Linked DNA regions of Hahella sp. HNIBRBA332. The protein of the gene in region 1 interacts with the protein of each later gene in a pairwise test. Links are inferred from orthologs where the notes say so. Each region holds a gene or a part of one and is shown in the gene's direction. Other genes may lie near its edges. The genes, in order: O5O45_RS24325 and pepP.

Region 1 (14,971 bases):
CGTCCGCCAGCCGGGTGATGGCGGCGGTCAATTCCTCCAGCGGTTGCGTCATCCAGCGGCAGGCGAGGTAGATGGCGGCCAGACAGATAAACAGCGTGGCGCTGAGGGTGACGGAGCGCTCCGTCAGCTTGACCAGCATGGAGCTTTCCACCTGGCTGATGTCGATCACAATGTTGAGCGTGCCGATCTCTTTTTCCCCGCCCTGATCCCAGAGCAGCGGCCGGGTGATGCGCATCTGCGCGGCGCCGTCCGACAGTTTGCCGGCGGAGGCGATAACTTCGCCGTCAGGATAGCGAATGGCGACCTGCATGATCTCCGGCATAGAGAACAGGTTGTTGACGGCGTTGTTGATAATGTCGAAGTCAAAGTTCCAGACGGCGGCTGCCAGCACGGAACGTTGCGCATCCGCCAGCAGATAGGCGTCCTTCTCCAGATTGGCGAGTTGCGCCCGGTAGTCGTACCAGGCGGTTACCGCCGCTTCCAGCGCGAACATAGAGACAATGATGATGGAAGTCAGCGTCATTAACCTGCGACGCAGATAGGCGCTGTGCGGTTGACGTTTTTGTTTCCGGTCCTTGGGGAACTCTTCGTTGATGGACTGATCTGGAAGCATTATGTCGTCGCGTCTCGCCAAAATGAGTTCATTGCTGCCGGAGCAGCCGATCTAATGAAAAGTCATACTGCTTGAGTTGAGGATTCAACGCTTTTGAAAAGCGAGTGAAATCAATGTCGCTCCAATTCACGCCGACAATGAACTGTAAATATCTGTCGACGTTTTCTGGCGTGAGCAGCCCCATGTTGGAGTGAATGGACGCACCTACGTCGTCCGCGAAATCCCGGCCATGGTGGTAGTCGTACATTAGCACGAGGCTCCAGGCGCCCTGCATGAAGTGGCCGCCGAATGAACCCGCCAGCTTGCCTTCCTTGATGTATTCCAAGGCTGATGGGCTCCAGTCGATCCCGGCGATGAGAATATTTTCCCCAGGCTTGTACCCGAGGCTTTGCGCTCCCCGCAGGGAGCCGATGGCGATGGAGTCGTTGGCGGCCCAGATCACTCGCGTGCGGGGATAGCGTTTCAACAGTCCGACCGCCTGCTTATAAGCCAGTTCTTCATCCCAACGGGCGGACACCAGCTGCTGCAACTCCACTTCCGGATGTTCCGACAGCGCACGGTGTAAACCCATTTCCCGCTCAATCGCTGCGTTGTCCGTGGGCGTGCCGCCGATGGCGAGAATGGGCAGCACTTGACCGCCGCGCAGCAGTTCGCGAGAGGTGGCGGAGGCGAACAGCATATTGGCGAGGGCGTAACCAGCGTTTTCATCGTTAGGCAGCATTTGCCCGATCCATTGCTTGAAACGTTCCCGGGGGTTTCCGTAACGCCGTTCCTGCTCCACATTGAGGCCGGAATTGAAAATGAAGGAGCGCACTTTGGCTTCTTCCGCCAGCGCCAGTAACTCTGGAGCGTTTCCTTTGAAATTTTTGTACATGATGAAGTCCGGTGGGTCGCTGGCGAGAATATGCTTGATCTGCTGGCGCATGAGCAGCCGGTCGTGATTGGCGCTGAATACGTCCAGGCGGATATTGAGATCTTCCGCGGCGGCGCGGGCGAATCGAATCACCTCAGACCAGAAGGTATCGTCGCTGCTTTGTGGATTGAAAAACACCACATGCATCGCCGGCGCCATGGATGGGGCCGGCGCGGCGTACGTCAGCGGGGACGCCAGCAACCAAAATAGCAGCCAAAGCGCGCCTTTGCAGGACAACTTATATAGCATCGTTTCCGGCCGGACCGAGTTAGAATTCATTCACTCAGTGTAGCCGTAAATCCGGGGATGCGCTTTTAGCGCGGAGAGAGGCGTCAGGGGGCGCGCAGCGACGGCGGCGCGTCGCTGCAACGGCGATCAAGGGCGGCGCATTTTAGTCTGCGCGGCCCATGAAACGTTTTTCGGCGGTATGAATTTTGACGCGCTCGCCCTGTTCCAGATATTCGGGAACCTGAATCGTCAGGCCGGTGGCGAATTTGGCGGGTTTAGTGCGGGCGCTGGCGGAAGCCGCTTTCATGGCGGGAGTGGTTTCGATCACTTCCATTTCCACGGTTTGCGGCAGTTCCAATGCGATGACCTGGCCATCCACCATTAACACCTGCAATCCCTGGATTTCCTCAGTCAGGAACAGCAACTGATCTTCGATGTCGTTCTTTTTCAACATGTATTGAGAGAAGTCTTCGTTGTCCATGAAGACATAGTCGTCGGCGTCAATATAGGAGAAAGACACCTGACGACGCTCCAGCTGAGTGGTGCTCAGCATGTCGTCGCCTTTGAAGCTTTCTTCATATTTGAGTCCGGTGCGTACATTGCTGAAGCGCATTTTGTACAGGGTGGCGGCGCCTCTGGCGCTGGGGCTGTGCACCTCAATGTCTTTAACAATCAGTAATTGCCCGTTTAAATCAACGACTTCGCCTTTTTTAATCTCGCTGGCCCGCGGCATATGGGTGTCTCCGGAAAAAATGGTTGCGCGCATTTTATGGCATCAGTAGTCTTAAGAAAACTGTAGCGATAGCGACGATGACACCTTCCCGTCAGGTCACACCCCATACTACGCATAACGGAATGGCTTCCCTTTCAATGACCACTATTTTAGGCATTTCCGCTTATTACCATGACGCTGCAGCGACGCTGGTAAAGGACGGCGTGATTCTGGCCGCCGCCCAGGAAGAGCGCTTTACCCGCAAAAAACATGATGCGGGGTTCCCCCGCCACGCTATTGAATATGTGCTCGACGCCGGCGGCGTCGCCCTGGATGAGGTGGATGCGGTAGTTTTTTATGATAAGCCGCTGTTGAAGTTTGAGCGGCTGCTGGAGACCTATCTGGCGTTCGCGCCACGGGGTTTTCGTTCTTTCGCCACGGCGATGCCGGTGTGGCTCAAGGATAAGCTATTCCTGAAAAGTGAGTTGAAGAAGGCGTTGAGGGGACTGTTGCGCGACCCCAAAGCCGTTCTGCCGCGGCTGTTGTTCGCGGAGCATCATCAATCCCATGCGGCCTCCGCTTTCTATCCCAGTCCGTTCGCCAATGCCGCCGTTCTGTGTCTGGATGGAGTGGGCGAATGGGCGACCAGTTCGGTGTGGGTGGGCGAGGGCGCTTCTTTGCGTCCGTTGTGGGAAATTGAGTTTCCCCATTCTCTGGGTTTGCTGTACTCCGCTTTTACCTACTTTTGCGGCTTCAAGGTCAATGCCGGCGAATACAAGTTGATGGGACTGGCGCCCTACGGGGAGCCAAAATACGTCGACTTGATCATGCAGCATCTCATAGATGTCAAACCTGACGGCACTTTCCGTTTGCATTTGCGTTACTTTGATTTCATGACTGGTCTGCGTATGACCAACCAGCGCTTCGCCGAGTTGTTCGATCTGCCCCGGCGGGAACCGGAAGCGCCGCTGACGCAGGCGTATATGGATCTGGCGCGCTCGGTTCAGGCGGTGACGGAAGAAATCGTGTTGCGCCTCGGGCGTACGATCGCCGAGGAGACAGGGCAACGTCATTTATGTCTGGCGGGCGGGGTGGCGCTGAATTGCGTCGCCAACGGCCGCCTGCTGCGAGAAGGCCCATTTGACGATATCTGGATTCAGCCGGCCTCCGGCGACGCTGGCGGTTCTCTCGGCGCTGCCTTGCTGGCCTGGCATCATTATCAAGGCGAGCCCAGAACGCGTCCCCTGGCTTCAGGACAATTGGACGCTATGCAGGGCGCCTACCTGGGACCGCAATACAGCGACGAGGACATACAGCGCTATTTGACAGACGCCGGCGCGTCGTTTGTGGTGCTGGAGGATGACGCGCTGTATGCCGATATCGCTGGTGATCTGGCTGACGGCCAAGTGGTGGGCTGGTTTCAGGGACGTATGGAATTTGGGCCACGCGCTCTGGGAGCGAGATCCATTCTGGGTAACCCGATGGATCCGGTCATGCAGACCAAAATGAATCTTAAAATCAAATTCCGCGAATCCTTTCGCCCCTTCGCCCCTGCGGTGGCGGCGGAGCAGTGCGGCGATTATTTCGAATTGGAGAAACCCAGTCCTTACATGCTGCTGGTGGCGGATGTTAAAGAGCAATGGCGTAAATCCGCCGAACCGGGGCTTCAGGGGTTGGAGCGTCTGCGGCAGATTCGCTCTGATTTGCCCGCTATCACCCATGTCGATTATTCGGCGCGGGTGCAGACGGTGCATCAGGAAACTAATCCTGAGTTTCATCGTCTAATAAAGGAGTTCGCCAAGCGTAGCGGCCATCCGGTGTTAATCAACACATCCTTTAACGTTCGGGGCGAACCGCCGGTTTGCTCCCCGGACGACGCGTTTCGGTGTTTTATGGCGACGGAGATGGATGTTCTGGTCCTGGGGCGCTGCGTACTGCGCAAGGCTATGCAACCAGAAGCGTTAGTAAAGAAAGATTGGTCCCGGGAGTTTGAACTTGACTAAATCAGCGCAGCACGACTTTGCTTCCGCCCCGGAAGGAGAACTGAGAAAGTTCGGCCTTGTCATGGCCGTCTTTTTGATTCTGGTGTTTGGATTGTTTGTGCCTTGGGTGTTTGCACTGAGCCTGCCTATATGGCCCTATCCGGTTGCGGCCGTGTTCGCCGCTTTGGCGCTGGTGCAACCGGGACTGCTACGCCAGGTGTATGTTCTGTGGATGCATTTTGCTTTAAGGCTGGGCAAGATAAACAGCGCTATTATTCTAGGCGCTGTTTTCGTTGTTCTGGTGGCGCCGTTGGGATGGGCGCTGCGGCTCATGCACAAGCTGCAACTGCAAAAACGCATTGATCCGCAAGCGACTACCTATCGGACAGTACGTAACGACCCCATTACCCCTGAGTCCTTGGAGCGACCTTTCTGATGTGGGAATTTTTGAAAGACCTTTGGGCGTTTATGCGACAAAGGAAAAAAGTGTGGCTGTTTCCGCTGATATTGACCCTGGTAATGTTGGGCGGCCTGATTGTCATCACCCAAGGCTCGGCGGTGGCGCCCTTCATTTATACGTTGTTTTGACGGCGCAGCGCACACGAAAACGGCCTCATTGGAGGCCGTTTTGTTATGCCGTCAGCTTCCCTTCCTGATAATCCTTCACTGCAGTGAGAATTTCGTCGTGGGTGTTCATGACGAAAGGACCATAATGCGCCACAGGCTCATGCAAGGCTTCTCCCGCAAGTAGCAGGAAGTCCGCACCGCCTTTATCCGCGCTCAGTTGCAGGCGGTCGCCTGCGCCAAGGATGCCAAGCTGGCCTGCCTGCAGCACCGAGCCCATGTGCACGCGGCCGTTATAGACATAGATCGCCGCCTGCCGGTCCTGCTCCAGTGGCAGATCCAGCTTGCCGTTGGGCAGCAGGGATATATCGAGCAGGCCGGCGGATTGCGCCAGACGGTTCAGCGGCGAAGTGCTGAAATTATCCTGAATGCGCCAGGAGCCGGCGATAACCCGAATCTCGCCGCAACTCAGAATAATAGAAGGCAGTTCTTCCGGCTGTGCGTCGCGCCACTCCGGCTCCTTCATCTTCTGTGTGCGGGGCAGGTTGATCCAGATCTGAAAGCCGTGCATGCGCGCAGCTTCAGGTATCGGCATTTCCGAATGTATGACGCCTTTGCCGGCGGACATCCACTGCGCGCCGCCGCTTTTGATGGCCCCCAGGTTACCCATATGGTCGCGGTGCTCGAATCCGCCTTCTTTCATATAGGTCAGGGTTTCCAGGCCGCGGTGAGGGTGTTCGGGAAAGCCGGCGATAAAATCGTCCCGTTCGTCGGAACGGATTTCATCGAGCATTAAGAAAGGTTCCAGATCGGTAGCGGAAAAACCTGCGATCCGGGAAATCCTGACTCCCGCGCCGTCGGTCGCCGGGCTGGCGTTAATGATGCGCTTGAGTTCTCGTACAGCCATGGTGGTGTCCTCCCACTCCATTGCATGATTTGCATATCCTGCAAGCAGTCTTCTCATTGTTGCATTATGCATCGTAAAATTCGAAAATAAATTGCAATAATTCGTGTCTAAATTTCGATAAATTAGAATTCATGCCTAAATCGACACTGGAACAATGGCGTATGCTGCACGCCGTGGTCGCCCATGGCGGCTTCGCCCAGGCGGCGGAGATGGTGCACAAAAGCCAGTCCACGGTGCATCACGCCGTCCATAAGCTTGAGGAAATGCTGGGCGTACAGATTCTGCAGGTGCAGGGGCGCAAGGCGACGCTGACCGAGGCGGGAAAGCTTTTGCTGAGGCGGTCGGAAAACCTGCTGCAGCAGGCGGAGCAGCTGGAGTCCGTGGCGTCTGGTCTGGCGCAGGGTATTGAAGCGCATATACAGATCGCGGTAGAGATCATTTATCCCCAGGAAGCCCTGTATTGCGCGCTATCGGAGTTTTCCGAGCAATACCCCAATACTCGCATCGAAATAATCGAAACGGTGTTGTCCGGCGCTGAAGACCTGCTCAAGCAGGGCGTATGCGACTTGGTCATAACCCCATTCGTACCGCAGGGGTTTATCGGCGATCTGATTACCAATATTCCGTTTACGCCGGTGGCGAATCCGCAACATCCGCTGCATCAGCTTAATCGCACCCTGAATAAAGACGACCTGGCCCGACATCGACAAATCGTCATCCGCGACTCTGGCAGCGTGCGCCGCAATTCCGGTTGGCTGGGCGCGGAGCAGCGCTGGACGGTGACGCACATGAGCACCTCGGTGAATATGGTGAAACGCGGGCTAGGGTTCACCTGGCTGCCGGTTTCCTGGGTGGATGCGGATATTCAAAGCGGCGCCTTGAAGGCGCTGCCGCTGCAGGAAGGCGGCGATAGAGAAGTCCCGCTGTATCTGGTCTACGGCGATATGGACAGACAAGGTCCCGCCACGCTTTATCTGGGAAATCAGCTATTGCGACGGGGACGTGAATGGACCAGATTTCCTGAATAGGCCTCTTGGCGCAGCGCCTTGGGGAACTCCAGAACAATCAACAACAATTTGGCGACATTATGAGTTTAAGCGATCTGACCCCGCAGCCCTTGTGGCGTTTTTTCCAGCTATTGTGCGACACCCCGCGGCCTTCCAAACAAGAGCAGCTGCTCAAGTCCCGCATCAGAGAAGCCCTGAGTGAATATGAGCTGGAAATCATTGAGGATCAGGTCGGCAATCTGATAATCCGCAAACCCGCGACGCCTGGCTACGAAGACGCTCCCGGCGTGGTGATGCAAAGCCATCTGGATATGGTGCCGCAGAAGAACGAAGGTTCTACCCACGATTTCAGCAAAGATCCCATTCAACCCTATATCGACGGCGACTGGGTGCGCGCCCGCGGCACCACATTGGGCGCGGATAATGGCATCGGCGTAGCGGCCATTCTTTCCGTACTGACTTCCAAAGACATGATTCATGGGCCGTTGGAAGGTCTGTTAACGGTGGATGAAGAAGCCGGGATGAGCGGCGCCAAAGGCTTGCAGGGCGGCGTTTTGCAGGGTTCTTTGCTATTGAACCTGGATACGGAAGAAGAGAATGAACTGTATATCGGTTGCGCCGGCGGCGTGGATATCGGCGGACGTTTCACCTATCAGGCGGAGCCCCGGGACGATCGTCGTCAGTACTGGCGCATTGCGCTGAAAGGGTTGCGCGGCGGCCACTCCGGGCTGGATATCCATTCCGGACGCGGCAATGCGCTGAAGCTGGTGAATCGCGCCCTGGATCAATTACGCAAACAGTTTCCCGCCTTGCGAGTGGCGTCTTTGACCGGCGGCACCCTGCGTAACGCGATTCCGCGCGAGGCCTTCGCCGTCGTGGCGGCGCCGGCGGAGCAGGGCGAGGCGATCGCCCGCCGCATTAGCGAACTGCAGCAACTGTTCATGCAGGAGCTGAAATCCGCCGAGCCGCATTTGCATCTGACCATCAACGAAACTGACGCCGCCGACTTGTTGCCGGAGGAGATGGTGGACCGCTTACAGCGTGTGATTTTCGCTTGTACTCACGGTGTGTTCCGTATGAGCGCTGACTTCCCCGGCGTGACGGAAACCTCCAACAACCTGGCGCGGGTAGTGATGGATAACGGTCATATCGAAGTGCACTGTCTGGCGCGCAGTCTGGTGGACTCGTTGCGGGATGACGCGGCGCAATCCCTGGCGAGCGTATTTGAACTGGCGGGTGCGGAAACCTCTGTGGGCAACTGCTACCCCGGATGGGCGCCGGACAAGCGCTCTCGTCTGCTGGATAATCTGACCCGTCTGCACGAGAAAGTCGTGGGCGTCACGCCCAAGATCCAGGTAATTCATGCGGGTCTGGAATGCGGCATCCTGGGCGCGAACTATCCCCACTGGGACATGATTTCATTTGGGCCGACCATTCGTGGCGCGCACTCGCCGGACGAGGCGGTGCACGAGCCAAGCGTGGCGAATTTCTGGAAGTTCCTGGAAGCGGCGCTGGCGCATCTGGCCAAACCCGCCTGAAACAGACAATGATCTCGCAGGCGCCGTTACTGGCGCCCGACGACAGGCGACGTCACCTCATTGGTTTCGCGCCTGTTGCGTTTCTCGATCAGCTGGGCTCTTCCTCCGGCTCCACTTCCACCAGATCCAGCAGATTAATGGCGATCTTGATAAAGTCGCCTCCCGTCAAAATGCCCACGACATGGCCATTTTCCACCACGGGCAGACAACCGTATTTCTTGGTTTGCAGAAATTCCGCTGCTTTGCGGATCGGCGTATCCAGGCTGGCGGTGGCGACTTTGGTCCGCATCACCTGAGTGACGGGAATTTCGGACTCGTGAGCCTCCATCAATTCCGGGGGCAGGTCATACACGGAGGAGTCCATGGCGGCGAAGACGTCGCGCTGGGTGACGAGCCCTTCCAGTTTGTTTTTGGCGTTGACGACCGGAATATGGCGGACGCCCTGTTCCTGCATCATTTTACGGGCATCGGCCAAGCTGTTCTCAGTGCTCAACGTATGCACGGGGTGGCTCATTACATCTTTCATCAGGATCATGCTTACCTCCAATTGCGTAAGCTTTAAGGTAATGGAACCGGCGTCGGTATGGCTTGATGCGAGTCAAACCCGCCGCTACCCAGGGGCTGGCGATATTTCAACGTTATTCCAGGAAGTATAGCCAGCCTCGGCGTGTAGAGCGTTGCGGCGCTGACGCTGTTACACAGACAACCCCTAGTGTATGCTTCGGCGCGCTATGGAGATAGCCCAAAAATTGTTTAAAGAATATTCCCTAATTACAGAGTGAGGGTTGTAATGAAAAGACTGGGTTTAGGAATCTGCCTGACTTTGGCCATGGCTGTCGACGCATCAGCAGAAGGCTATGGCGCACTGGGGCTGGATTATATGCACGCCTCTTCAGAAAATCTGCATGACAATCTGATGCTGAATGCAACATTAGGTTGGAGCCTTACTGACTTTTGGGGGCTGGAAGGGCGCTTGGGCGTTGATTTCTTCTCTCTGATATTCGATGAAGACCCTCTGGATGACTCCGGCGCGTTTATGGACGCCTACGTGGCGGGATACAACCGCTTCACTCTGCCGCTTAGTAATGCAATAAAGCCCTATGTGCTGCTGGGTTGGCAAGGCGCCAGCGTCAGTGTACAGAGCTGCCATGTTCTGGGCGGCGGTTGTGAGAAAAACCATGAAACGCACAGCGGCTTCGCTTATGGCGGTGGCGTAGATTTCCGCATTAAGAAAGGGATCTACCTGAAAACGGAGGTAACGCACTTCGAGCATAATGAAGTGCGTTTCAATACCTTCGGCATTGGCGTGACGGGGGAGTTCTGACCGCCGTCTGCGAGGCCTACCATAAATCCAATTGCACGCCATCGCCGGACGCTGCATCCGGTGGATTATCAACGCTGGGTTCGCTCGGTGCGGACTCGCCCCAGATTCTGCGGGCGAGCCCGGACATCCTCTGGGTGGGGCGTTTAATAGACTTGATCAACAGGTGACGCGGCCCCCACACGCTGATCCGCTTTTTGGCGCGGGTGACGCCCGTGTATATCAACTCCCGCGTCAGCACTGGTTGATCAGTTTCGGGCAACGCCACCACGCAATGGTCAAATTCAGATCCCTGACTTTTGTGTATGGTCATGGCGTAGACCGTTTCATGAGCGGGCAGGCGGTACAAAGGAATGCTGCGCAGGGGGCCGTCAGCGTCCGGGAACCAGGCGCGTAGTTGTCCCGATGCCGGATCACGCCAGATCAGGCCCACATCGCCGTTGAACAAGCCCAGGCTATAGTCGTTGCGGGTCACCATAATAGGTCGGCCGTGATAGTGCAGTTGATAACGCGGCGTCAGGCCTTTACGTTGCAGCGCGGTTTCCACCCACTGATTGATCTCCTGCACGCCGCCATGGCCTTCTTTTACGGCGCAGAGGATGCGGAAGCGATTCATGGCGTCCAGGGCGGTTTCCACCGAATCGGCTTTGAAGCAGGGCTCGTAGGCGTTGGCCGCGGTTTGCTGGATGAATGACTGAAGCTGCGATGGCGGCAGATTTTCCCAATCCGCGTCCTCGAACTCCGGCTGCTTGAATACCTGCAGGGCCGCTTCCGGATCGCCGGCGTTGATCGCCTGCGCCAGACGACCGATGCCGCTGCGGGCGTGAAAGCGATGACTTACCTCCAGGCGGATGACGCAGTCCGAGACAGGCGCGGCCTCTGCTTCAACCGGGTAGGGAGGCGTCAGGCCAAGCTGGCGTAAATAGTCCCCCATTTCCGGGCTGACGCCGGCGGCGCTTCGTTGCGAACAGATGTCGCCAATGACGCTGCCGGCTTCTACTGACGCGAGTTGTTCGCTATCGCCCAGCAACATCAGACGGGCGTGAGGAGGCAGCGCCTCTACGGTGCGCAGCATCATCGCCAGATCCACCATCGACACCTCGTCTATCAGGAGTAAATCCACGGGCAGCGGATGGCCGGCGTGATGCACGAAGCCCTTGCCATCCCCCCGCACTTTCAGCAGGCGATGCAAGGTGTAAGCGGTATCCGGAATGCGTTCGGGATGCGGCAGACGCTCCCCCAGCTGCAATTTGGCGTTGCGGATGGACTCCATCAGGCGCGCGGCGGCTTTGCCGGTGGGCGCCGCCAGAGCGATGCGCAGAGGCGGGTCGGCGAGTTCTCCCAACATGCCCAGCAGCCTGGCTACGGTGGTGGTCTTACCGGTGCCGGGGCCGCCGACAATGGCGGTGAAGCCCTGACGACAGGCCACTGCGGCGGCGATCGCCTGACGATCCTCCGACTCGACGGAGGGGAAAAAGCGCAGCAGCGCCTGACGGACCTGCTCTGGCGGGAAAGCCGCGTGGTTGGCGATGCGCTGTTGCAGTAATCCGGCAAGCTGACGTTCATATTCGAAGTAACGGGCCAGGTAGAAACAGTTACGGTCATCCAGCACGCATGGACTGACCGGGCCCGCCTCGCCCACGTCTGAGTCCGCCTGGGTCAGGCCGCTGGCGAGCAGCGCTTCGCGCCATAATTTGAGAGACGGGGCAATAAAGGCCCGCATGTCTTCTTCCGCAGAGTCCGGCCACAGCGAGCGGCCTGCGTATTGCGACAGGTCCAGGCAGGTGTGGCCATTGGCCAGGGCGTTGGACGTCAGCGCCACAGTCAGCGCCAGTAGTTCCCGTTGCTCTTCTGTCGCTGACATCGCCATTTCGGCGAACTGATGGCCAAGATAATAATCCAGTGGCCGCAGCAAGTTACTTTGGCGGGCGGCGTCAATCAGATGGGCGATGCTCATGCCGGTTCTCCCTGCAGAATCTCAGCAAACGCGGCCACCGCCGCCTGGGAGGGACGATCGAAAAATACGCCCAATTCGGGCTGGCGTTGACTGTGCATGCCCCGCAAAAACAAATAGTACACGCCGCCGAAGTGGGCGTCGTAATCGTAGTCGGGCAAGCTGCGTTGCAGGTAGCGATGCAACGCCAGCGTATAGATCAGGTACTGCAGGTCATAGCGGTGCGCAAGGATTTCGTTGCGCAGATTTTCCTGGGCGTAGCTCTCGCGTTTTTCTCCCAGCCAACTGCCTTTGTAATCGACGATATAGAAGCGTCCCTCATGCTGGAAGGTGAGATCGATAAAGCCGTGCATCAGGCCCTCATGAGCAGCCACGTTCAGATTAACCGGCGTTTCAGAGCCGGAGTAGTCCGCCAGGAAACGCGCCAGCCGCGCTTGCTGAATCAGCGTCACGGGGAAGAGAAACTCCATTTCCACCTGCATATTGGCCTTGTCCAGTTGCGACAGTGAAAAAGGCGCGCCGCCGTTCTCCATTAGCGGCGTGTTCACCACTTGCCATAATTGTTCCGAAACGCAGGCCACCCATTCATCGCCGAAGCCGTGTTGTTGCAGGCTGTGGCTGGTGAGCTCATGCAACACCTCGGCGTTTTCCGCCTGCAATGGCATATTCTCCAGAATATGGTGGAAACACTGACCCGCCCAGGCGCCTTTGGGAAACTGAAAAATATCGCTGACGTCCGGCTGCAGGCGAGGCTGTACTTCCTGTACCGGCGCGGCCTCATCCAAGGGCTCTTCGTGATGGCGACCGCCGCCTCCGGAGGCCAGTTGCGAGTAACTGGATAAACGCCAGTTTTGCTCCACGGTGCGCTGGGCGGAGCGCGCCCGCCACTGGCCGGCGCCTTCGCCGGGATGACGGCGCTGATGCACCGGCTCAGGAGCCAGGCTCCAGCAAAAGTCGGTCTGCGCTGCAAGGCGGGTCAGGGGCTCCGCAAGTTGCGTATCGTCCAGATTTTTCAGGGACGTCAGCCAGTCGGTCAGATTGTCCGTCGCGCCGCCATAAAGCAGCCACGCCATGGCGGCGTACTGGAACTCATTTACGGCGCCCCAGGCCCAGACGCACAGTTGTTTGGCCCGGGTCAGCGCGACGTAAAGCAGACGCAGATCTTCCGCCAAACGCTCCCGTTCCGCCTGCTCCTGTAAGCGGTCGCCGCCGCTAAGATCGAGCACCAGACGGTGCTCCCGTTCAGGGTCATGGCACATTAAATAATCGTCTTTGCCGCTGCGGCCAAATCCCAGAAAAGGTAGAAACACCAAGGGATATTCGAGGCCTTTGGAACTGTGAATGGTGACGATTTTCACCAGCGCCTCGTCGCTTTCCAGGCGTAACTGATGCTCATCGCCGCGTCCGTCCGCCTGCTCCAATTGTCCTTGATACCAGGCCAGCAGTCGCTCTGGCGTGGGGTAGTCGCGCCCGGCCTGTTGCAGTAGTTCCGCCAACTGTAACAGGTTGGTGAGACGGCGCTCGCCTTCTGGCAGGCCCAGTAGTCTGGCGGCGATGCTGAAGTTCTGCAGCCATTTCTGAAACATGGGCATGAAACCGGCGTCTTGCCATTCTTCCCGTAACTGATGCAATGACGTCAGCATACTCTCCCAGCGCTGTTCATCCCGGGCCAGCGTTTCCAGCTCCGGGGCGGTCCAACCCCAGCTCAGGGTCACCAACGCCGCGCGCAGGCGGCGTTCGTCATTGGGCTCCAGCAAGGCGCGCAACAGGCGCAGCAGATCGGTGGCCTCTTCACTTTGATAGACGCTTTCCCGCGTCAGAAACACGCTGCTGACGCCGACGGCGGAGAGCTTTTCCGACATGATGCGGGCCTGATTATTATCCCGCACCAGTACAGCGATATCGCCGGCGCTGAGTGGGCGGTCGCCCAGGCGAGCGCGGCCGTCCTCTCCCAGGTTGAGCCAGTTGGCGATTTCACTGGCGGTGATTTGCGCCAACTGCGGCCGCGCTTGTTCTTTACTTATGTTTTTGCCGCTGTCTTCACGACCAAGCAACCAGGCCTGCAATGGCGTCACCGGGACGCCGTCCAGGGTCAGGACGGAAGCGTCAGCGGCGCCGGCGGCCTGTACGGGAATGAACTCGATGTCGCCGGCGAACAGGAAGGGGTTGGCGCACTGTTCGAACAATCCATTGACCGCGGCCACCAGCTCTTTGCGGGAGCGCCAGTTGGTGTCCATGGTGTAGCGATTGTCCTGGGGCGTGCGCTGCTTGGCTTGCAGGTAGGCGTAAATATCCGCGCCCCGGAAGCTGTAAATCGCCTGCTTGGGGTCGCCGATCATAAACAGTGTGGCGTTGCTGTCAGCGGCGTCATATAAGGAGGAAAAGATACGATACTGGGACGGGTCGGTATCCTGGAATTCGTCAATTAGAGCGACCGGATAGCGGCGTTGCAGCGCCAGGCGTAACTGGGGCCCGGTGGCGGCTTCGAGGGCGTCTTTGAGACTGCCGATCAGGTCATCGAAGCCCAGAATTTCCGCCTGGGTTTTCAGGCGTCGCAATACGTCTCTGAAGGTGGTCAGCGTGGCGCCCACCAGCCATGCGTCCAACTGTGACTGTTGGGTCAGAAACTGCTCCAGGGCGCTGAAAAAAGCATGCTGTGGCGCGCCAAGACCTTTGTCCGCCGCCTTTTTCAGCACGGATGCGTCAAGAACGCGCTGACTGAACAGGGCCGCGGCGGGGGGCAGCGTCATCTGCTCTTCCGTGCGGCTCCAGATAGTCAGGCTGAGAATGGCGTCGTTCAGTTTGTCTTCCCGGTAAGTTTTCTCCGCGCGCCCCAGAATTTTGTTCTCCGCCGCCTCCCGCACGGCGGCGGTGAGTTCGTCGCCCAATTGGCGCCATTGGGCTTTCAGCACGCCGGCCAGATGACTGAGGGTCTGCGGATCCACATCAGGGGGAATCAACTCCAGATCGCCTTGCGCCAGATAACTGCGCAGGCCATTCAGCATTTCCGCCGGCTCGCCCCACTTGGCCTGCGCCAGCTCCGCCAGCAGCCGGTCTGGGTAGAACTGCTTGCGCCAAGTGTCCTCCGCCGCTTGTTGCAGCAACGGACCTAAGTCCTCCTGCAGACGCAGATCAAACAAGAGTCCGCTTTCAAATGCGTTGTCCTGCAGAGCGCGCTGGCAGAAACCGTGAATGGTGAAGATAGACGCCTCGTCCATATTCAACAGCGCCT
Region 2 (14,928 bases), 760 kb from region 1 along the record:
TCTGGCGAGTCGCTGGTTAAGCAAACGTCCTGCTGTAGTTCGTTCGCGGCATGTTTCCGCCCCTGTCCATGATAATTGGCCCACCACTTGGCTATACGCGAAAGGCGCTGATTACATTGTCACAACCGGAGACACGTTGAGAGACTATTTAACTTGCCAGCCGAGATTCGCCAAGCAAAAGGTGGTTTCGATTCCGACTGGGTTGGAGATCGATAAATATCCGCTTGCGGAAGATAAGGATCAGGCCAAAACTATACTTGGACTGCCTGTGGATCGTCCTGTGATCGGAAAAGTTGCGATCATGCGAGACTGGAAAGGACATAGCTATCTTGTTGATGCATTTGCCGAACTATTAAAGTCGGGAAGTTCTGCGCACCTACTGTTGGTCGGTGGCGGTGAAGAGTTTGATAATGTACAGAAGCAAATTGCGGCTTTAGGTATCGGCGAGCACGTCACTTTGACTGGTACGGTGGATAATGTGTTGGATTATCTACATGCTATGGATTTATTCGTGCTGGCTTCCTATGACAACGAAGGGGTGCCTCAAAGTATTATGCAGGCGATGTTAACTGGGCTGCCAATCGTCGCCACGGACGTAGGAAGTGTTCGGGAAATCGTCGTGGAGAACGAAACCGGCCTGATGATTCCGCCCAGAAACGAGAAGGCGATGACTGCCGCCATGACGCAAATGATCTCAGATAGAGAGCATTTACGCACGATGGGGCGCAACGCCCGTAAATTTGGAGAAGAACGCTTTTCCCGTGAATTGATGGTGGAGCGTATGGAGAAAGTATTCTCCGAAGCCTATGCTTCCTTATCAGATAGATAACTTTTAACGGTCTGAAATACTGTATCGGCTTCAATGCTGGAGAGGCACTCACTGAGTTTGCCTCCACCGCAGCCATCCAGCTCGCATGAGCGACAACTAAAGCCGCTGTGGGCGATTACTTTTGACTTATCTCCCCACGGCGCCCATTTCTTCTCGTCAGAGGGACCAAAAAGCGCAACAACTGGCTTATCCAATGCGGCCGCCATGTGCATTGGGGCCGTATCGACGCCGATGAACCCGCTGCTTTGGGCGATTAGAGCGGTCAGCTGGTCTAATGACAGCTCCCCCGCCAGAGTAACAGGCGGCTTTTCAAGACCTGCATTTATTTGCTGGATCATCTCTAGCTCCCGTGCGTCCGGCGCTGCTGTCATAATTAGCGGAACGTTCGCTTTTTGGAGCATCTTGATTAGCTCTATGTTTTTCTCAACCGGCCAGCTCTTGAACATCCAACGGGAAGTTGGGTGAATAATCCAGTATTTATCCAACTTGAATTGCTTCAGCAGCCCTTCCACAGATTCTTTCGCTTGGTTACTTGTCTGCAATACAAGCTGTTTATGCTGAGATTCGGGGTAAAGGCCAACTCGTCTGAGTGAATCCAGATTGATTTCCACAGTATGTCGTGGTGTCTCGGGGAGAGGATATAAATGAGTGAAGCTTTTTTTCCACCAGAATGACTTGGCGCGCTTAGGATACTTGGCCGCCACAGAGTAGGGCGTTTTTAACGCTCTCGCCAACTTTGCGCCTCGCCAGTGGTCTGTAAGATGGACTAACAAGTCGTACTGTCGTCCTTGCAGTTGTTTTCGTAGTGTCCTTTCCGCCTGCAGGTGCCGAAGCAGCGGAAGTTTACGCCACTTTTTATCAATGCAAAATATTTGGCTTAACTCGGGATTGTGCTCAACCAGCGCTTTGGTGTCAGCATAAATGAGCAGATCTATTTCAATGTGCGGATGCTGTTGTTTAATCGTGTGAATGACTGGGGTCGTCAATAGTACGTCACCGTGATGACGTAGTTTGGTGACCAGAATTCGTTTGATCTGGGAAAAATTAATCGCGTCGGGCAAGTAGCTCATTTTTTGCCTTTCATAGAGAGGGCGCTATTGTAGGCGTTCAACATCCCGCTCATCATACCTTCCATTGTCAGCTTGTCGAGGGCGTACTGGGCGGCGTTGGCGCGTAGTCGATCAGCTAAGTCTTTATTCTCCACCAACCTGAGGACTTGCTCTGCAATGCCTTTGGGATTAGCGGCTGGGGCGATCAGCCCGGTTTGTTCATGTTCAACCATTTCTGGAAGCCCGCCAATATTGGACGCAACCACATTGGCTCCACACAAATAAGCCTGAGAGACCAAACGTGTTCTGGCCTCTGTTTCCACCGAAGACACGACGACGATATCGCTGATGGCCAGGTAGTTCTCGACGTCTGCGTGATAGCCAAGAAACTTGAACCTATCTTTAAATGGAGAGCGTTGAATCTCCATCATCACTTCTTCTTTGTAGCCACGGGTGGAATCAGTTGCTTCTCCAACTTGGATAAATGTGACGTTTGGTATGCGCTGAGCGACTTCAGTACAGGCTTTTACGAAATACAGCTGGCCTTTATCCCGCCTAATCATTCCTACGTTGGCGATGACCAAGTGCTCTTCAGGAATTCCCAGCTCTTGCTTCAGCGCTTTTTGTGTCATGCGCAGATCAGACTTGAAGCGGTCTGCATCTACTCCGGCTTCGGCAACATATACGCGCTCCGGTGTAGATAGCCCAAGGCGGATTACTTGCTGTTTTATGTGTTCCGCAGTGGTAATGATAAAGTCATTGCCCACACGCCAGACTAGTCGGTGCAGGAAGTCGTTTTTTATAGGGTCAATGACGTGACGCGAGCGTACAACTACTTGTCCTGTAAATAACTTGGCTAGAGCGGAGTAACTGGCGTCTCTGCTGCTATGGCAGTCTAGGATATCGTATTTTTTGTGTTTTATTAGTTTGCAGAGATTGCGTACAGTGCCAGGATTGGCTGAGCCGCGCAGATCCAGAGCATGAGCGGGAATGTTGCGCTTTTGGGCTTCCTGGTAGATTTTAGAGTCCTCCCGCGCTATTAGTTCCGCCTCATGTTTATGTGACCGTAACCACTCTATTTGTTCGATAATACGGAGTTCCTGGCCGCCCCAGTTGATGCTGCTTTCTATATGCGCAATTTTCATATGTGGATATGTCGCTCATTTTCCGGAATATTTGCGGTGACTTTTCCCTTGAGGCTCGGTCTTAAACCGCCGATGCATCCATAAATATTGGGCAGGATAGCGGCGGATAGCGTTTTCTATCGCCAAGTTGGTTGCCTTAGCGTCTGCGACATCGTCGCCGGTGGGGTAATTGGATAACGCCGGTTCAAAGTAAATATCGTAGCCACCATCTTTATTACGAAAGTGGCTGAAGGGGACGACTAGTGAGCCGGTTTTTTGTGCGATGCGAGAGGTCGTTGTAATGGTGGCGGCTGGAACCTTGAAGAAGGGCGCGAACACGCTACCGCGGCGACCGTAATCCTGATCTGTGGCGTACCAGATGGTTTTGCCGTTTTTCAGCAGGCGGATAAGGCCGCGCAAGTCGTCCTTGCTCAATACAGGATGGCAAAATTTACTACGGGCGCGGGTCATCACCAGGTTGAACAGGGGATTGTCATGGTCCCGTTGCATGCTGGCTGCGCTGGAATAAATATCAAATAACGCGCCGCCAAGATCCAGTGTGGTGAAGTGACCGCCTAATAGAATAACGCCTTTGCCCTTGGCCTGCGCTGCTTGCAGGTTTTCCAGACCGTGCGCTTTGGTAATCGAGCGAAAGCGCTCTTTTCCTGTAAACCAGGCGGATGCGGCTTCAAAATAGCCGATGGCGTTGTTGTCAAAGGCCGACTTTACCAAATCTTGCCTCTGATCAGAGGTAAGCTCTGGAAAACACAGATTGATATTAACTTCAGCGATATGGCGTCGCTTGGGTAGTAAATAGTAGGCTGCGCGGCCCATCAGAATTCCCAGTCCACGTTGAAAGGCCAAAGGTGTATGGGCGATCAGCCATAGTAAGGCGATCCCAAGCCAAGTTGGCCAATAACGGGGGTGAATAAAGTCTGAGTAGGTCAGATCGCGTTTTTCTTCGGACACGTAACGGCGTTCCTAAAACAAAAGAAGCGCATTTTAGCCCGATCCCGCCCGGCTCTCCAGTTTGTCCGGCCAGTTGACGGAGCGGTAAGGTGCTGTCTGGGGGAGAGGCGTGCTAATATTGCCGCGCGATCCTTCCATCGCAAACAGATAAATGAAGGCTTCAGTTTTGAGGATGGGCATGCAGATACAGCTTCCAATGTTTCAGAATTCACGGGTCGTAGTGGTTGGCGACGTTATGCTGGACCGCTACTGGTACGGCGCGACATCAAGGATTTCTCCTGAAGCGCCGGTGCCCGTCGTCAAAGTGGAGCAGTTGGAAGACCGGCCCGGCGGCGCCGCTAACGTGGCGTTGAACATCGCTGCGCTAGGCAGTGCGGCGGTGATTTTGGGGGTGACGGGTAAAGATGAAGCGGCGCAGTCACTGGCGGCGCGGATGGAGTCCGCTGGCATATTGGCGGATTTTCAGGAGCATGAAACTTTACCTACTATCACCAAGTTGCGGGTGGTCAGTCGTCATCAGCAATTAATCCGCATGGATTTCGAAGAGAGTTTCGCTGGCGTTCCGCAGGAACCGCTGGAAAAGAAAGTCGCAGGGCAGTTGGCTGGCGCAGGGGCTTTGATTTTGTCCGATTACGGCAAGGGCGCATTACGCGATCCGCAAGCTTTTATTCAATTGGCGCGAAGCAAACAAATCCCCGTGTTGGTCGACCCAAAGGGCAGCGATTTCGAGAAATATCGCGGCGCAACCTTGATTACCCCTAACTTGTCTGAGTTTGAAGCGGTGGTAGGGTACTGTGCGAGTGAGGCTGAACTGGTTCAGCGTGGCTTGAAACTGGTAGAGGAACTGGAGCTGGAAGCGTTGCTGGTGACGCGCAGCGAGCAGGGGATGACCTTGCTGAGAGCGGGACGACCTGAACTGCATTTGCCTGCCCAGGCGAAAGAAGTCTTTGATGTTACAGGCGCCGGCGATACTGTTATCTCCGTACTCGCCGCAGCATTGGCCGCAGGTAGTGAAATGGGGCAGGCGGTGGCGTTGGCCAATATCGCCGCTGGCATTGTCGTAGGCAAACTGGGTACGGCGTCAGTCAGCGCGCCGGAATTGCGTCGCGCAGTGCAACAGGAGCAAGGCGCAGGGCGTGGCGCAATGACGGTGGAGCAGTTAAAAGTGGCGTTGGACGACGCGCGCGCTCATGGCGAGAAAATTGTTTTCACGAACGGATGCTTCGATATTATTCACGCCGGCCACGTCGGCTATCTGGATCAGGCGCGAAAACTGGGGGATCGATTGGTCGTTGCGATTAACAGCGACGCCTCTGTAAGCCGTTTGAAGGGAGCGGCGCGCCCGATTAACCCCCTCGAACGCAGGATGGCGGTGCTTGCTGGTCTGGAAGCGGTGGATTGGGTTACCTGGTATGAAGATGACACGCCAGAGCGCTTATTAGAGATTCTGAAGCCGGATATCCTGGTGAAGGGCGGCGACTACAGCAAAGAGCAAGTTGTCGGTTGGGAGATCGTCGAAGGTTATGGTGGAGAAGTGCGGGCCTTGGACTTTCTGGATAACTGTTCAACCACAGCCATTGTTGAAAAGATTCGCAAGGATCGGGAGAAGTAGTTGCTCCGCATTGCGAAGACCTGCTTTTAGAAAAGGGAATGACCGGCGACGCTGAAGCGTCGCCGGAAACTGCAGTAATTAGCCTTTGTAGGCTGCCGCTGCGTCACGGATAGCCTGACGAGCCGCTTCGCGGTCCGCCCAACCAGAAATTTTCACCCACTTGCCTTCCTCAAGATCCTTGTAGTTCTCAAAGAAATGCTCGATCTGCTTGATCAGTAACTCAGGCAGGTCTGTCGGCTCGTTGACGCTTTTGTACAGCGGAGTCAGCTTGGAGTGAGGCACCGCCAGCAGCTTGGCGTCTTCGCCAGCTTCGTCAGTCATGTTCAACACGCCGATTGGGCGGCAACGAATCACTGCGCCGGGCTGAATTGGGTAGGGCGCAACAACCAACACATCCAGCGGGTCGCCGTCGTCAGACAACGTGTGAGGAATAAAACCGTAGTTGCAGGGATAGAACATGGGGGTGGCCATGAAACGGTCAACAACTACCGCACCGGAGTCTTTGTCGATTTCGTATTTGATCGGGCTGCTTTGCGCGGGAATTTCGATTACGACGTTAATGTCGTCTGGCAGTTCTTTACCTGCGGAAATATTGTCAAAGTTCATACTCTTTTCCATTCTATTAAAAAGCTGGGCAGCAAATTATAGGAGCTTTGCCACGCTAAAACCAATAAGGCGTCTGCCCGAGCTTATAGACCGAGGTGCTTGGCGATAATCTCATTCATGATTTCGGTGGAGCCGCCGCCAATGCTGAGTATGCGAGCGTCTCTGTACAATCGCTCCACTACTGATTCGCGCATGTAGCCCATGCCGCCGTGAATCTGCACGGCGGCGTCTGTTACCTCTTGGGCGACCTGTGAGCAGAAGTTCTTCGCCATGGCGACCTCTTTGATCGGGTTATCGCCGTTTTGTATGCGTTGAGCAATATTCAATGTGTAGTTGCGAGCGATCTCTACCTGTGTCGCCATTTCGACCAGGCGATGCTTGATAACTTGAAACTTGGCGATTTTTCTACCAAATGCGTCGCGCTGGCGAGCGTAATTCAAGGCCTGTTCGTAAGCGATTTGCGCGGTCATATAGGCCATGATGGAAAGCGCCAGTCGCTCCATCAAGAAGTTGCTCATAATGGCGATGAAGCCGCTGTTTTCCGGTCCGATAAGATTTTCAGCCGGAACAATGCAGTCATTAAAAAACAGCTCTGCGGTATCGCTTGCCCACCAGCCCATCTTTTTCAGTGGTTGTCCCGCGCTAAACCCATTTCGCTCCCGTTCCACCAGAATCAGGCTGATGCCAGCGTGACCTTCGCCGCCAGTGCGCACGGCGACAGTATAGAAGTCCGCCCGGTAACCACTGGTGATGAATGTTTTAGAGCCATTAATACGGTAAACGTCGCCCTCTCGAATGGCGCGAGTTTGCAGGTTGGCGACGTCGGAGCCTCCGCCGGGCTCTGTAATGGCGAGTGCGGCGATTTTTTCGCCCTGGAGTACAGGTGGAATCACTTTATCCTGCAACGCGGGGTTACCCCAGCGAGCGATCGGCGGCAAGGCGATATCCAGAGAACCGAGACTGGCGACAAATCCGCCGGAAGTGCTGCGCATGAGCTCTTCGCTGACGGCGACTTTCATCAATATATCGTTCTCGCCGGCGCCGCCCCACTTTTCATTGAAGCCAACGCCAAGTACGCCGGCCTCTCCCGCCAGACGATAGATCTCTCGAGGAAACGAGCCAGCTTCCTCCCACTCCTGAATATAAGGCGCGACATGTTGTTTGATGAATGCTGCGGTCGTGCGCCGCGCCATTTGATGAGTCTCGTTGAACATGCGCAAGTCCCTTGTCGAGTTGTTAATTAGGGCTCAGCTTATCGATCAATTTAAAACCAAGCAAGCGCTTGTTTTTTTGTGGGGGGGAATGTTGGGGATATTCTGAATAATGGGGGAATGAAGAATACAGAGAGGTTTTTGAAAGATGCTTTTGTCGACAGAAAACGGGGAAGGCGAATGACGCGATCCAATGAGCGGATCGCGCCAGATTCTCAATCAGTCGTTCGCTTTGATCGTCTTCACGCCTTCCTGTGATCCCAGCAGAAGTACGTCGGCAGGGCGCATGGCGAACAGGCCGTTGGTCACCACACCGGTGATTTGGTTGATCTGTTGCTCCAGTTTCACCGGCTCCAGAATGCGCAGGTTGAACACATCCAGAATAATATTGCCATTGTCCGTCACACAGCCTTCCCGGTAGACCGGGTCGCCGCCCAGTTTTACCAGTTCCCTTGCAACGTAGCTGCGCGCCATGGGAATGACTTCAATCGGCAGGGGGAAGTCGCCGAGCACGTCGACCCATTTGGATTCGTCGGCGATGCAGATAAAGGTTTTGGCGTTGGCGGCGACGATCTTCTCGCGCGTCAACGCGGCTCCGCCGCCTTTGATCAGCTCCAGGCGCGGATTGGTTTCGTCAGCGCCGTCGATATAGAACTCCAAGCCGGAAACGGAGTTAAGTTCGTATACCGGAATATTGTGCTTCTTCAAACGCTCGGCGGAGGCCTCTGAGCTGGCGACAGCGCCATCGAACTGGGTTCTTACTTCCGCCAGCGCGTCGATGAAATAGTTGGCAGTAGAGCCTGTGCCGATGCCAAGAATGGTATCGGTTTGCAGATGGGGTTTGATGTATTCCAGCGCCGCTTTTGCGACAGCCTGCTTTAATTCGTCCTGGTGCATAAGCCCGCCCTCAAAAATAGGGGAATTATAGACCCCGCGTCCTATCAATAGTAGACGTTGGGTCTGTAATGCCGATATTATTTGGCGCTCAATTCCGCTAGCGATTTAGTAAGTTCCCATCATGCCTCACCGATATATAAAAAAGATCCTGGACGCCAAAGTCTATGATGTTGCGATAGAGTCTCCTTTGGAGACGGCCCATCTACTGAGCCACAGGTTCAATAACCATATTTTATTGAAGCGTGAGGACCTGCAGCCGGTTTTTTCCTTTAAGTTGCGTGGCGCTTATAACAAGCTCGCACAACTTTCCAGTTCAGCCAAAGAAAAAGGCGTGATTGCGGCCTCAGCGGGCAACCATGCCCAAGGATTGGCGCTGGCGGCGCAAAAGTTGGGCGTCAAGGCGACAATTGTCATGCCGCAAACTACGCCGGAAATCAAAGTGAATTCCGTACGGGCGAAAGGCGCTAAGGTCGTGTTGAAGGGCGACGCCTTTGACGAAGCGGCGGCGCACGCGCAAACCCTGGTCAAAGAAAAGGGATACATTTATATCCCTCCTTTCGACGATGAGGAGGTTATCGCCGGTCAGGGCACAGTAGGCATGGAGATTATGTGGCAGCATACGTCTCCCATACATGCGGTGTTCGTCCCCGTCGGCGGGGGCGGTTTGATCGCGGGCGTCGCGGCGTACATCAAATATCTTCGTCCTGATGTCAAAGTCATTGGCGTGGAGCCGGAAGATTCCAACTGTCTTCATGCAGCGTTGAAGGCAGGCAAGCGGGTGACGTTGCCGGAAGTGGGTATCTTCGCCGACGGCGTCGCCGTCAAACAAATCGGTAAGGCTCCATGGGAGGTTTGTCGTCAATATGTGGATGAAGTCGTCCTAGTCACCACTGACGAAATCTGCGCGGGCATCAAAGACGTCTTTGAAGATACTCGCTCTATCGCTGAGCCGGCTGGCGCATTGGCCATCGCCGGCTTGAAGAAATACGTGGCGAGAGAGAAGATTCAGGACCAAAACCTGATCGCCATCGTAAGCGGCGCGAACATGAATTTTGATCGTCTGGGATACATCACGGAGCGTACCGAAGTGGGTGAGGAGCGCGAGGCGATCCTGGCGGTGAAAATTCCAGAGCGTCCGGGCAGCTACAAGCGTTTCATCCAAGCGTTAAGTCGCCGCAGTATCACCGAGTTTAACTACCGTTATTGTGATGCGACAGAAGCGCAAATCTTTGTCGGCGTACAAATCAGCTCTGGTCTGGAAGATCGTAAGGAGCTGGTTGGGATTCTTGAGGAAAAAGGCTACTCGGTGCTTGATCTCACTGATAATGAAGTCGCCAAAATGCACATCCGCCATATGGTTGGGGGGCATTCGCCAGCGTTAACCAACGAGAAGGTTTTCCGTTTTGAGTTTCCAGAGCGTCCAGGAGCGTTGATGAAGTTCCTTATGGCGTTTGGCGCCCGCTGGAATATCACCATGTTTCATTATCGTAATCATGGCGCCGCTTATAGCCGTGTTTTAATGGGGGCGCAGGTTAACGATGATGAAATGGCGGAGTTCCGGAAAATGCTGGATACCGTTGGTTTCAGGTATTGGGAGGAAACCAATAACCCAGCCTACAAACTGTTTCTAGGTGCCTGATAATTAAGAGGTTTTAATATAAAGGCAGAAACGGTCACACTATTGCGTTTTAAAGCTTTGATTTAAATCAGGCAGGAGTTACAATACTTTTCTATAATTTCAAGTTAAGACAATTACCTATTTGTCTGATTTATAAAATTAAAAAACGCCAATGAAAATTAGGGGGATGCATGAAGCGCAAGCCTGACGTCATGCTTACGCTTGTGATCGTATTTTGCCTTGGGTTGGTCGTCAGCGGCTTCACAACCTTTGGCCACAAGGAAGCACGTACGTCGCCCACTTATGTTTCCGTCGCTGGCGAGGACGTTAATTAGTCCCTGTCTTCCTGACGATTCGAAATAGCCCTGTTAACGCAGGGCTTTTTTGTTTCTGAAGCGATGCAATTGCTGATCTGTGGCGACAGCGGACAGTGGAATATCCCAGGGTTCGTGGGGCAACTCTGGAAGTTGCTGGAAATGATGAGCGAACCCAATCAATTTCGGCCTTTTGATGATGACCCGGCGATCCGCGAAAGTGCGATCATAATAACCCCCTCCCATTCCCAATCGGTTCCCTTGTTTATCAAACGCAACCAATGGGAAGCACACCACATCCAATGACCAGGGGGGAACTCGTTTTGCTCCCCGAAGCACAGGCTCTGGAATGCCGTACTTGTTGGGCTTGAGCTTGGCGCCGGGCAGATACCGAACGAACCATAGCCGGTTGTGGTAGAGCGGGTGTAACACGGGAAGATAACAGGCTTTTTTTCTACGCCACAGGCGCTGAATGGTTGGAAATGGATTGATTTCCCCGTCGTTGGCGAGATATAGACCCCAGCGGACGCTACGACTGAGATGAATGGCTGAGCTGAGTGATTTTTGCAGACCGGAAGCGGCGCTGCGTTGTTGGGCGGGTGTCAGCGCTCTGCGTTTTTTGCGCATGGCGCGACGAATAGACGCTTTATTCATAGCAGAAAAAATAAACTCCCCGAGACAGCCGCTGTCTGACGTGGCCCTTGAACCCTTTGGTTCAAGGAGGTAACCGCTGGAATGAATTAGGCTTTCCCTTCAAGAGGGACTTGCACACATCACTCGCAGGAGGTAACCAATAATAAAATTCATCGGCTCGAGGACGTATCTGACTGGCGAGCAGTTCAGGGAGCTTGGGTCCTATTATAACGAAAAATGTGAAAAAAGCAGTGGGGCAAACCAGGAATATCCAATATTTTTTTCTTTTTTGATTACGTAATTGTATGTTTTGTAAAGTTATTTATTTCTCAGCGCTGCGTCCAGTTTTTCATGCAGCGTACTTAGGGTAGAAGAGACCTGTTCGGTTTTCTGTCCTTGCTGCATCAAGTCGTAAGTCAAGTTCAAGGCGGCCATGACTGCAATTCTCTCTGTGCCGTAAACTTTTCCAGATGCTCGGATTTCTTTCATTTTCTGATCCAGCGTCCGCGCGGCGTCTTCCAGTTGGCGTTGCGCTTCCGGAGGACAGGCGACCAAGTATTCCTTATCCAGGATGGTGACGGTGGCGGTATGGTTGGTGCGACTCATTAACGTTGCTCCAAAGCTTTCAAACGACTGATCATAGCCTCGATTTTGGAGCGGGCCAGATCGTTCTTCTGTAATAGTTGCATGCGTTCCTTTTGCCAGTCTTCCTGCAGCTGGCGTAGCGCCTGATTATCTGCTTCGAGCTGTTTGCACTTCTGTATCAGGCGGTCAATTTTATCGCTTAACTGCTGCAACTGAGAAACATCCATAAGTTTTTCCAGTGGTATTGCTAGGGTTCTTCAGGAAGAGTTTTCTAACATGACTCGACTTATGACGGACGCGAATCAAAGTGGAAAAATGTTAGAAAACCAAACTGTAGGCGCATGGGCGTCCAATTAAATATAAGTCGCCGATGTAAGGGGGTCAACGTGCGCACCCGCGTGGCGATATAAGTGGGCGTCATGTTAGCATACACAGCATTATTCTGGCGTGAGTCGATCCTGATAAAGTTGACGCCAGAACCGTAAAAAACATGATGGCGAAAGCCTGAGCCGTCGCATATATATTCAATTGCGCCCGATGCGCCTTATTAAAGCAGAGCGGGTGTTTTTGCCAAATGAATTCTATTTAATAAGGTTACGCCATTCGCCGTTGCGAACGATGATGGTTAAGCCTGTGGAAGCGGGCGACTTCCGCCCGATTGGAGAATTAAACGAATGTCCCAACCCTACCATGCCCTGCAACAACTATTAAACCGCATCGACGCTGACGCGACTCCCGCAGGAGTTCACGGTCTCTGGTGTGGAAGAATGGCGGCGGGAGACCAGGCGCAGGATAACGACTGGTGGAGCTACACGCAGCGTTTCGCCGGCAGCGTCAATGCGATTGAAGAGAACCTGCAAGCGGCTTTCAAAGCCGTATACGGCTACGCAGAAGCAGCGCTGACGCAGGATAATATGAGCTTTCAGCCCTGGTTGCCGGAAGATGCTGTAGAGTGCTCGCTGCGCGTTGCGGCGCTGGCGGACTGGTGCAGGGGCTTCGTCGAGGGGCTGACGTCTGTTTTGGGGAGCGGATTATCCTCCTGCTCGGCGGATGTGCAGGAAATCCTTCAGGATCTGGTGGATATCGGCGAAGTGGACCCCGAAGTGGATGGCGACGAGCAGGATGAAAGAGAACTGCTGGAGCTGACTGAGTTTGTGAAAGTGGCGGCGTTGAATGTGCTGCAGGAACTCACTGCCGCTAAAAAGAACGCCGCCTCGGAAAAGAAAACGCTACATTAACGGTCTAAGGACAAGGCCCGCCGGCAGTTTGTACGGATGTGCGCCAGATTACGGATAACTAAAAGTTTTTAAGAGAGATAGACGTGCAAGCATTATCGATTCGTGAATATCAGAAACGTCGGCGCCATCTGCTTGACGTGATGACGCCCAACAGCATCGCCATTTTGCCCGCAGCGCCAATTCGCGTGCGTAATCGCGATTCGGAATATCCTTACCGTCAGAGTAGCGACTTTCATTACCTCAGCGGGTTTGCGGAACCGGATGCGGTGATGGTGTTGATCCCGGAGCGTGAGCACGGCGAATCCATTTTGTTCTGCAAGGAAAAGAACCCTGACTACGAACGCTGGAATGGCAAATTGGCGGGACAGGAAGGGGCGATCGAACACTATCTCTTCGATGACGCTTTCCCCATTGACGATATTGATGAAATTCTACCGGGATTGCTGGAAGGCAAGCAGCGGGTTTACTACTCCATGGGGCTGGATGAAAAGTTTGATCGCAGGGTTATGGAATGGATCAATGTCATCCGCAGCAAAATCAAGAATGGCGCGCACCCGCCCGGAGAGTTCGTGGCGTTGGAGCATACGCTGCACGATATGCGCCTGTTTAAGTCTTCCGCTGAAGTCAAAATTATGAAGCAGGCGGCGCGCATTAGCGCCGAAGCGCATAACGAAGCCATGCGCATTTGTAAGCCCGGCATGTATGAATATCAGCTCGAAGCCGCCATACAGCACGTATTCCTGCGGGAAGGCTCGCGGGCGCAGGCGTACAACTGTATTGTCGGCGGCGGCGAGAATGCTTGTATTCTTCATTACGTCACTAATAACGACAAGCTGAAGAGCGGAGATCTGGTATTGATCGACGCGGGCTGTGAGCTGGATTGCTATGCGTCCGACATCACTCGGACATTCCCGGTCTCCGGACAATTCAGCGCTGAGCAGCGCACTATCTATGAAATCGTGCTGGCGTCTCAGGACGCGGCCATTAAAGAAGTGCGTCCCGGTCGCCATTGGAACCAGCCGCACGAAGCGGCATTAAAAGTGATTACCGAAGGTCTGCGTGAGATCGGCCTGCTTAACGGCGAACTGAATGAGCTGATTGAAACTGAGGCTTACAAAAAATTCTTTATGCACCGCACGGGGCATTGGCTGGGGCTGGATGTCCATGATGTTGGCGACTACAAAGTTGGCGGTGAATGGCGGGTGTTGGAGCCTGGCATGGCGCTGACTGTCGAACCTGGTATTTATATCGCGCCGGAGTTGGAAGACGTTGACCCACGCTGGAAAGGCATTGGCGTCCGCATCGAAGACGATGTGATTGTGACCAAGCAGGGCGGTGACGTCATCACCTCGGGTACGCCGAAGAAAGTTGATGAAATTGAGGCCTTGATGCGGGGTAAATGATGACCCGTCACTACGATATTGTTATCGTCGGCGGAGGCTTGGTCGGCGCGACGCTGGCTTTGGCCTTGCAGCAGTCTTCCCGGCGTCGTTTTCAAGTGGCGCTGGTGGAGGCGCACTCCTTGCGGACTTCGTCTGAGGGTCCCTTTACTCCCAGTTTCGATATGCGCTCCACGGCGTTGTCTCACGGCTCTCGCCTCCTGTATGAGCGCATGGGGGTATGGTCCGCCATGGCGCCCTACGCTGGCTCCATCAGCACCATCCATGTCTCTGAACAGGGTAAATGGGGTGCGACCCGGCTGCAGGCGCAAGAGCAAGGTTTGGACGCCTTTGGTTATGTGGTTCCCAATGCGGCGATTGGACGTAGTCTCGTTGCGTCATTGGAGGGATGGGCTGACTTGACAGTCATGGCGCCCGCAGAGGCGGTGTCCGCGCAGCGTTGTGCGGAAGGTATGAGCGTGCGTCTGCGGGAAGGTGACCATGAGCGGGACGTCGTCGGTAGGCTGCTGGTGCTCGCTGATGGAGGACGCTCCAGTCTTGCGGAGGGCTTTGGCGTCGCCAGCCATCGCGTGGATTATGGCCAGCATGCGCTGGTGGTCAACGTGAGCCTTTCCCGTTCACATGACAATATCGCATACGAACGCTTCATTGATGGCGGCGCTGTCGCCTTTTTACCGTTGGCGTCTGCGCGTAATGATCGAATGGCGGTGGTCTGGACCGTGCCGAGCAATCGCTTGCAGGGGCTGCTGTCCCTGGACAAGGCTGGTTTTGCTGAGGCGTTACAGTCTCAAATCGGCTACCGGATAGGTCGAATCGTTCGGATCGGGGATATCAATCATTACC

What was found.
Region 2: the proteins of O5O45_RS24325 (region 1) and pepP interact in binary tests that used the Escherichia coli proteins (3 or more experiments, as listed by UniProt). The link is inferred for Hahella sp. HNIBRBA332 from one-to-one orthologs.

What each region holds. Positions count from the first base shown.
Region 1 is NZ_CP132203.1:5,500,207-5,515,177, reverse strand. What follows is about bases 6,239-9,235. They hold O5O45_RS24325 (aminoacyl-histidine dipeptidase), read left to right. Parts: upstream 6,239-7,006; coding sequence 7,007-8,464; downstream 8,465-9,235. Other genes in these bases: O5O45_RS24320 (CBS domain-containing protein), read right to left, coding at 8,553-8,999; O5O45_RS24330 (LysR family transcriptional regulator), read left to right, coding at 6,239-6,947. Outside these bases: O5O45_RS24365 (HAMP domain-containing sensor histidine kinase), read right to left, coding at 1-613; O5O45_RS24360 (ABC transporter substrate-binding protein), read right to left, coding at 642-1,775; elongation factor P-like protein EfpL, read right to left, coding at 1,918-2,487; O5O45_RS24350 (carbamoyltransferase family protein), read left to right, coding at 2,625-4,469; O5O45_RS24345 (SxtJ family membrane protein), read left to right, coding at 4,462-4,884; O5O45_RS24340 (DUF5989 family protein), read left to right, coding at 4,884-5,036; O5O45_RS24335 (pirin family protein), read right to left, coding at 5,080-5,919; more of O5O45_RS24330, read left to right, coding at 6,051-6,238; O5O45_RS24315 (outer membrane beta-barrel protein), read left to right, coding at 9,255-9,788; recD (exodeoxyribonuclease V subunit alpha), read right to left, coding at 9,805-11,742; recB (exodeoxyribonuclease V subunit beta), read right to left, coding at 11,739-14,971. UniProt on the Escherichia coli protein: Dipeptidase with broad substrate specificity. Requires dipeptide substrates with an unblocked N-terminus and the amino group in the alpha or beta position.
Region 2 is NZ_CP132203.1:4,741,586-4,756,513, reverse strand. What follows is about bases 11,975-14,928. They hold pepP (Xaa-Pro aminopeptidase), read left to right. Parts: upstream 11,975-12,768; coding sequence 12,769-14,088; downstream 14,089-14,928. Other genes in these bases: ubiH (2-octaprenyl-6-methoxyphenyl hydroxylase), read left to right, coding at 14,085-14,928; O5O45_RS20955 (UPF0149 family protein), read left to right, coding at 12,122-12,685. In the rest of the region: O5O45_RS21025 (glycosyltransferase), read left to right, coding at 1-829; rfaQ (putative lipopolysaccharide heptosyltransferase III), read right to left, coding at 805-1,899; O5O45_RS21015 (glycosyltransferase family 4 protein), read right to left, coding at 1,896-3,023; lpxL (LpxL/LpxP family Kdo(2)-lipid IV(A) lauroyl/palmitoleoyl acyltransferase), read right to left, coding at 3,039-3,971; bifunctional D-glycero-beta-D-manno-heptose-7-phosphate kinase/D-glycero-beta-D-manno-heptose 1-phosphate adenylyltransferase HldE, read left to right, coding at 4,150-5,583; ppa (inorganic diphosphatase), read right to left, coding at 5,662-6,189; O5O45_RS20995 (acyl-CoA dehydrogenase family protein), read right to left, coding at 6,273-7,403; ribose-5-phosphate isomerase RpiA, read right to left, coding at 7,620-8,297; ilvA (threonine ammonia-lyase, biosynthetic), read left to right, coding at 8,419-9,936; O5O45_RS20980 (hypothetical protein), read left to right, coding at 10,107-10,250; O5O45_RS20975 (5-formyltetrahydrofolate cyclo-ligase), read right to left, coding at 10,284-10,883; O5O45_RS20965 (cell division protein ZapA), read right to left, coding at 11,181-11,468; O5O45_RS20960 (TIGR02449 family protein), read right to left, coding at 11,468-11,674.